One region of the Brucella cytisi genome, then DNA from elsewhere that is predicted to be linked to it. Evidence: predicted binding sites of a transcription regulator. Region 1 holds the regulator's gene; the other holds the start of a gene.

Region 1 (4,214 bases):
TTCTGGTCCACACTTTGAGCCTTTACCGCTTCCGCGAGTGCCACCTGAACGGTCGGTTCCGTTCCCGGAACTGGGCCGGTTTGTGGCAGGGTCACATCATAAGACGGATCCTGTGGAACGGAAGGTGATTGCGGCGAATAGGCCATAGCCAGATTGTATGGCTCCTGCGGAACCGGATTTTGCAGCGAACCGTCGCGATTGCGCTTCTCGTAGAAGGAATTTCCACCGGCTACGAGCACGTAATGCATATTGTTGTAAGGGAACTTCAGACCCGCCGTGTGGAAGAACATGGCGTTCTTGAGCTTCGGATGACGCTCACCCTTCAGAACCGCGTCGGCAGCGGCCTGAACATCAGGCAGCGCCTTGGAATTCATCTGGCGGGTAAGCACACCGGGCGCAAACTGGTTCTTCTGACCGACGACACCGCAAATCGTATCCGGATAACGTCCCGACGCGAGACGGTTCATGACCACCGTACCAACAGCCAGAAGACCGTCGGAACTCGAACGATTGGATTCGAAGAACATCGCACGTTCAAGGCAATTCTTGTCCCGTGCGGTGTAGGTGTAGGTCTTCACGCCATTGACGGATTTGACGTGGCTTGCCGCCGTCTTTTCCGAATTGGCTTTTCCCGAGGTTCCGGTTGTCGTGCAACCGGTCACCACGAAAGGCGCAATCACCAGCCCGATAAGAGCGGGCAATTTCCACTTCGCGGCGCGCGTCAATGGCTCAGTCTCATATTAGGACCCTTAACTGATCCAGTCATCCATTCAGGCGAACACATCTGGAATGATGCGCGCGAACGTCTGACTGCGGTGCAAGTCAAAGAGGACGAAGATCAAAATCTCACGTCCTACAGTCGCTCAATCGAATTCAAGGTTTTGGAATTTTTAGGCCAAAAAAAGGCAACAGGTCAAATCCCAACAATGCTGGAGACCGCTGAAAAGTCCTAAAACAATTCCGAATCGAGATTGCGAATGTGCCTACAAGCCCTTTAAATATATTAATAATTCCTTAACGAGAATTAGCAATTCAGGTAAGATATTGATTTCACGAGATTCAAAGTCTCGCAATACACGCCATATCGCTGCCTTAATTCACTTTTTCTTGTACTTTTTTTGCATACACATTTGTGGCGTTTCAAATCTTCTGTAGAATTTCTGCTTCCAGGCCGGTTCCATTGCTCTTTGTCAACTTTGACAACAGATTTGTAACATCGCGTGAGATTGTGCTTTTGAGACCCGTTTCGGGTTGTTGCAATGCGAATCGGGCGAGCACGATCCGCACCTTGCAAAGCGGGGTCTTAAACAAAAACGACCCGCCACGGATACCGTGGCGGGTCGGACAAGTTCAGTTCCTGACGCCGAAATGACCGCAGCGGTCACCCGAAAGAATAACCCGCACCCCGAACGGTACGGATCGGATCGAGCGCACGACCGACATTGATCGCCTTGCGCAGCCGTCCGACATGGACGTCCACCGTGCGGTCGTCGACATAGATGTCCGGTCCCCAAACGCCATCCAGAAGCTGGCTACGTGAGAAGACACGACCGGGCGACATCATGAAATATTCGAGCAGGCGGAATTCCGTTGGTCCGAGACGAACTTCCTTTTCCTTGCGATAGACACGATGCTGTTGACGGTCGAGAACCAGGTCGCCCACTTTCAGCACATGCGAAAGAATGCTCGGATTCGACCGGCGCAACATCGCCTTGACGCGCGCTAGCAATTCCGGCGTCGAAAATGGCTTCACGACATAGTCGTCCGCGCCGACGCTCAGGCCCCGAACACGTTCGCTTTCCTCGCCACGTGCCGTCAGCATGATGATGGGCAGGCGTTCGGTTTCCGGCCATTGGCGCAGGCGACGGCAGAGCTCGATGCCCGATACGCCCGGCAACATCCAGTCCAGAATGAGCAGATCCGGTACGTTCTCGCGCAAGGCGATCTCGGCTTCGTCGCCGCGCAGCATTGTATCGACCTGGTAGCCCTCTGCCTCAAGATTATAGCGAAGAAGAACGCTCAGCGCCTCTTCGTCTTCTACCACAGCGATTTTGGGTGCCTGTGACATCCAGTATTTCCCTATCCAAATTCGGCGGGCGGTAGATACAATCCCCCAATCGACCGCGTGCCGCCGCGCTATTCACTCATTCTCAACCGCCGGACCGTGTGGTCCGGTCGGCTGCAGTTCAGGGTTTACGCGCCTCATCCACGACAATACCGTGGCTCAGGTCTTCCTTGGGTCGTTCGGCCGGCATTTGCAGGCCGGTCACGATGTAGTAGACGGTCTCCGCAATATTGGTCGCGTGATCGCCGATACGCTCGATATTCTTTGCGCAGAACAGAAGATGCGTGCAGGCGGAAATATTGCGCGGGTCTTCCATCATGTAGGTCAACAGCTCGCGGAACAGTGACGTGTACATGGCATCAATCTCGTCGTCGCGGTCGCGAACGACATTGATCTGCTGCACCGAGCGCGACGCATAGGCGTCGAGAACATCCTTGAGCTGGGTCAGCGCCAGCTCAGCGAGTGTTTCGAGCCCACGATAAAGCTTTACCGGCTGGCGCGATTCCGAAACGGCGGCAACGCGCTTGGCAATGTTCTTGCCCAGATCGCCCACGCGTTCCAGATCGGCAGAGATGCGGATCGAGCCAATGATTTCGCGCAGGTCCACAGCCATGGGCTGACGCTTGGCGATAATCATCACAGCCTTGTCGTCAATCTCGCGCTCGCTGGCATCGAGAATGAGATCGTCGGAGATGACGCGCTGTGCGAGCGCATTGTCCGCATTGACGATAGCGGCGACCGACTGCTCGACCATACGTTCCGCATGTCCGCCCATTTCGGCGATCTTATGGGAGAGAAACTTCAATTCCTCGTCGTAGGAGCGAACGGTATGCTGAGACGGCATAGTAGACCTCGTAATATAAATTGCGGGGAAGCCGCACTGTCTATCTGTTGAAGCGCAGTTGCGGATCAGCCGAAGCGTCCGGTAATGTAGTCCTGCGTGCGCTTTTCGGTCGGCGCGGTGAACATGGTTTCCGTGTCACCCACTTCGACCAGATTGCCGAGGTGGAACATGGCGGTGCGCTGCGAAACACGCGCGGCCTGCTGCATGGAGTGCGTGACGATCACGATCGTATAGTTCTGGCGCAGTTCATCGATCAGCTCTTCCACCTTCGCGGTCGCAATCGGGTCGAGCGCCGAGCACGGTTCGTCCATGAGAATGACTTCCGGGCTCACCGCAATCGCGCGTGCGATGCAAAGACGTTGCTGCTGGCCACCCGAAAGACCGGTGCCCGCATCGTGCAGACGATCCTTCACTTCCTCGAACAAGCTCGCCTTCTGCAAGCTCGTCACGACGATTTCTTCAAGATCGGCCTTGGTGCGGGCGAGACCGTGAATACGTGGGCCGTAGGCGACATTTTCATAAATCGACTTCGGAAACGGATTCGGCTTCTGGAACACCATGCCGACGCGGGCGCGCAGTTCGACGACATCGATCTTCGGATCGTAGATGTCTTCATTGTCGAGCGTGATCTTGCCACCGACCTTGCAGCCTTCGATCGTATCGTTCATGCGGTTAAGCGAACGCAGGAAGGTAGACTTGCCGCAACCCGAAGGGCCGATCAGCGCCGTGACCATCTTTTCCTGGATTTCCAGATCGACGTCGAACAGCGCCTGCTTCTCACCATAAAATACGCAAACCTTGTCGCCGCGCATCTTTATGGAATTGGCGTTGGCGTTCATCTTTTCTCCTACGGCTTTCTCGAGAGATCGTTCAGTCATCAGGTTCATAGCTTTCGACTCCCGTTTACCAGCGGCGCTCGAAGCGGCGGCGCAGAATGATTGCTGCAATATTCATCACGGCAAGGAACAGAAGCAGGACGATGATAGCGCCTGACGTGCGTTCCACAAAGGCGCGTTCTGCTTCATTCGCCCACATGTAGATTTGTACAGGCAATGCCGTCGCTGGATCCATTGGCGTGGACGGCACGTCGGCGACGAAAGCCACCATGCCGATGAGAAGAAGCGGCGCGGTTTCACCAAGCGCATGGGCAAGGCCGATGATCGTTCCCGTCAGGATGCCGGGTGCGGCAAGCGGCAGGACGTGGTGGAACACCATCTGTGTTTTCGATGCACCAAGACCGAGGGCCGCAGCGCGGATCGACGGCGGCACCGCGCGAAGGGCGGCGCGGGTCGCGATAATGATGGT
Region 2 (4,214 bases), on a different contig from region 1:
CCCTTGATCGCTGCTTCTGCTCCTATTTGCCGGGTTTGCGTAACAATAGCCGCCGCCGCTGTGGCCGCTCGTCCATGTCGCGGGCCAATCAATGTTGATAATCCGGCGAGAACCGCAGCGGAAAGTGGTGTACCTGTAGACGCTGCAACGCGTGTAGCGAATGCCGATGCATTGAGTTCGTGGTCGGCCAGAAGCACAAGAATGCGCCGGATCACATCACTTGCCTGCGGCTTTTGCCAAGCCTGAGCAATGCGTTCATGCATCGGCATATTCGATGCGGAAACGCCAAGAACGGTATTGTGAAACAGTTGCAGCAGACCAAAAGCCTCTTGCTGCAGAATCGATGTTGAACGTCCCGAACTGGGTAGATCATTCGCAGCGCGAACACCAAAGACAGTAAACAGCCGTTCCAGAGGCCCAGTCTCGGTCTGACGAATGTTCAAGGTCGATTCGTTGTCACTGCTGATGATACCGTCGAAATCCATCTGCCACAGCAGTGCAGCCACTTCCTCCAGCGTTGCTGTTTCGGACAGTTCAGCAGCGTCGCAGCCGCGATAGAGCAAGCGGCCATCCAGGATGGTCGAAATGCCCGAGCGCATGATCGGCAGGCCCCAACGAATGGTGTCGGCGGCAACCACGCTATCTCTCTTGCGACCGGGACGCTTGCCAGCCAGACGATGGACATCCTCCGACCGATAGAGGCTGCGTCTCGGATCATCCGGCAATGGCTTGGAACGGATACGCCCGCGACTCACATTTGCGTAAAGAGTCTGCGGCTTTGTCTGGAGAACAGCGAGGGCTTCCTCCGTAGTTAGCCAGTCCATTATTGCCCCCTACATTGATCTATTTCGTCAAGATTGACGTCAACTATACTTGGATTCAATGTCGAAAGGCAAACAAGGAGAATAATTATGAATAGCGGACTTGAAGATGTGATTGCTGCTGAAACCGTGTTGTCAGACGTCGATGGGCTTGCAGGCAGGCTGGTTATTCGCGGTCGGTCGCTGGACGATCTGGTCCCGCATAGCAGCGTCGAAGATGGAATAGAACTTCTGTGGGGCGGCTTTTTCAATGATCTTCCCAAAGGGGAGGAACTTCAGAAAGCGCTCGGTGAAGCGCGCGTACAGGTATATCATCATACGGATGCGCTTGACGATACATTGATGGAAATGTCTCCCATAGAAGCGCTTCGCGCATTGATGGCACGCATCCCTGATGACGATGATCTGACCGCAGCCTTACACCTGATGGCGGCACCGGCGGTCTTTACGACGGCCATTCTGAGGGGCCAGAAGGGGCGCCGTCCGATACATCCTGATCCGACGCTTCCCCATAGCGCTGACATCCTTCGTATGATGAATGCGGGAATGCCGGATGAAGCAGAAGTTGCGGGGCTGAACACTTATCTTATGACGGTTTCAGACCACGGATTGAACGCATCGACTTTTGCTGCGCGTGTCGTGGCATCGACACGAGCCGGATTGACTTCATCGCTGCTTGCCGCAATCAGCGCACTGAAAGGACCGCTGCATGGTGGTGCACCCGGCCCGGTCCTCGATATGCTGGATGCAATCGGTAGACCCGACAACGCGGAGCGTTGGCTTGAATCCGCTGTTGCGGATGGAGACAGACTGATGGGGTTCGGTCACAGGGTCTATCGTGTACGCGATCCACGCGCCGGTGCCTTGAAAGGTGCATTGAAGCACATCGAAGCCCTAGAACAAGGGCGTGGAAAACACCGCGTTGAATTGGCCGAGGCCGTTGAGAAAGCCGCTATCGCAGTTCTAAAGCGCCACAAACCGGACCGCTCCCTCGAAACCAATGTCGAGTTCTATACTGCTTTGTTGTTGGAACAACTGGGGTTCCCACGTGAGGCTTTCACTTGCGTTTTCGCTATGGGGCGGGCCATGGGCTGGATAGCGCATTGTCGTGAACAGGTGGCGGCAAACAAGCTCATTCGTCCGCAGTCGCGATATGTCGGCCCAACTGTGGGACTTGTCGCCTAAAGTGGACACAACAAGAGGCGCGGATGCTACCTTCCGCGCCTCAAAGCCGACCGTCATATCTCTGTGACATGAATCGGGTTTTCTGCGCTCAGATCAGGTTGCCATTGAAGGGGACAACCACATGAGCACCGAAGCTCCTCAGCCCAGAAAACTCCGAACCCTCTTTATCTCGGATGTGCATCTCGGTTCCAAGGCCGCACAGGCGGAACTGCTTCTGGATTTTCTTCGCTATCATGAAGCCGAGACGATCTATCTTGTCGGCGATATTGTCGATGGGTGGCGCCTGCGGCGCAATTGGCATTGGCCGCAAGAGCATAATGACGTAGTCCAGAAGCTGCTCCGCAAGAGCCGCAAGGGTGCCAACATCATCTACATTGCTGGTAATCACGATGAGTTCCTGCGTAATTTTCAGGGAACGCATTTTGGCGGCATCGAAGTGATGAACCGCGCGATCCATGAGACGGCAGACGGACGCAAGTTTCTGGTAATCCATGGTGATCAGTTCGATGTGGTTGTACGCAATGCCCGCTTTATCGCCTATCTGGGTGATTGGGCATACGACACAGCGATCTGGATAAATACGGTTATGAGCCGGGTTCGCTCGCTTTTCGGCCTGCGCTATTGGTCATTTTCAGCCTGGGCGAAGTTTCGCGTCAAAAAGGCGGTCAATTTCATTGGTCAGTTCGAGAGCGTGGTTTCGGAAGAAGCGCAGCGTATCGGGGTTGATGGTGTGATCTGCGGCCATATTCATCACGCCACGATCGAGAGCATGAATGGCGTGGAATACATCAATACGGGCGATTGGGTGGAAAGCTGCACGGCCGTGATTGAACATTTCGATGGCCGTATGGAGCTCATCGAATGGACGGAACGCCGTGATCGCCGCCCGACGACAGGTATTGTCAATTCCGACAGTGAAGAGCGTGACGAGGATAGGGTAATCCAGCTCCCACTTCCCGTCCGCGAACTGGCGACCTTCCGCTGATGAAGAAAATTGTCATCGTTACCGACGCCTGGCATCCTCAAGTCAACGGCGTCGTGCGCACGCTGACCAAATGTCGTGATCTGATGATTGAGCGCGGATACAACGTCACCGTCATATCTCCGCTGGATTATCGGTCGGTCCCCTGTCCGACCTATCCGGAAATCCGGCTCGCCTTGACGACGCCAGGTGCGCTTAGACGACGTTTGAAGGTCATGCGACCGGACTATGTGCACATTGCAACCGAGGGACCACTCGGGTTTATGGCACGGCGCGCCTGCCTGAAAATGGGCTGGTCCTTCACGACAAGCTTTCACACGCGGTTTCCCGAATATCTTGCGGAACGCTTTCCTGTCCCGCCACAATGGACCTATGCTTTCCTGCGACGTTTCCATAATGCGGCCCAGCATACGCTGGTACCGACCCAATCTATTGTGGATGATCTCAAGGGGCGAGGTTTTACGCGGCTGGACCTCTGGACGCGCGGTGTCGATCGCAATCTGTTTTATCCTCGGCCGGAAGTGGTCAAGGACTTGCCACGTCCGGTGTTCATTTGTGTGGGACGCGTCGCCACGGAAAAGAACCTGCCAGCGTTTCTGGAGCTTGATCTTCCCGGCACAAAGTTGATCGTCGGGGATGGTCCTTCCCTCAACGATCTGCGTGCGCGTTTCCCGGAGGTTGTGTTTGTCGGGAAGCAGGAAGGTGAAACGCTGGCAAACACCTATGCCGCAGCCGACGTGTTTGTCTTCCCAAGCCGGACAGATACGTTTGGTCTCGTCTTGCTTGAAGCAATTGCCTCCGGCTTGCCGGTGGCGGCCTATCCCGTTCCCGGATCACGGGATGTCGTGGTGGCAACCGGGGCAGGCGTTCTCTCCGAAGATCTTGGGAAGGCGTGTCTGTCAGCCCTGCAAATGGAGCCGTTCGAGCCCGCACAGGTGCTCAGGCAGTTCACCTGGGACGCTTGTGCGGACATTTTCGAAGATGCTCTCGCTCCGATAAGCGGAACCGCGAGCGAGAGTTATCAACGTGCAAGTCAGCCCCAGACGGCGGCTTCCGGCGGGTAAACCAGAGCCCCATCATAGCGCAAGCCTGGGTCACGATCATGGGCGAGGAGTAGCGGGCCATCAAGGTCAACCACATTGGCTTTCTGGGCGAGCAGAACAGCTGGCGCCATGCCGAGCGATGTGCCGACCATACAGCCGACCATGATCTGAAGACCGTAGTTG

The links. Region 1 encodes PhoB, which activates phosphate uptake and scavenging genes when phosphate is short. Its sites were predicted from a motif close to TGTCATNNANCTGTCAT; they were not measured.
Positions count from the first base shown of each region.
Region 2: a site for PhoB is predicted at 2,058-2,074, ahead of AAE521_RS03010 (UDP-2,3-diacylglucosamine diphosphatase). Genes of this name have one in related genera too.

Region 1 covers NZ_JBCAUP010000013.1:159,329-163,542, forward strand. Annotated here, with positions in the region: gene AAE521_RS14620 (cell wall hydrolase) at 1-725, opposite strand, end outside; gene phoB (phosphate regulon transcriptional regulator PhoB) at 1,382-2,068, opposite strand; gene phoU (phosphate signaling complex protein PhoU) at 2,187-2,909, opposite strand; gene pstB (phosphate ABC transporter ATP-binding protein PstB) at 2,975-3,748, opposite strand; gene pstA (phosphate ABC transporter permease PstA) at 3,813-4,214, opposite strand, start outside.
Region 2 covers NZ_JBCAUP010000002.1:160,150-164,363, forward strand. Annotated here, with positions in the region: gene AAE521_RS03000 (citrate synthase) at 1-824, opposite strand, end outside; gene AAE521_RS03005 (citrate synthase/methylcitrate synthase) at 912-2,006, shown strand; gene AAE521_RS03010 (UDP-2,3-diacylglucosamine diphosphatase) at 2,128-2,991, shown strand; gene AAE521_RS03015 (glycosyltransferase family 4 protein) at 2,991-4,052, shown strand; gene dgcA (N-acetyl-D-Glu racemase DgcA) at 4,022-4,214, opposite strand, start outside.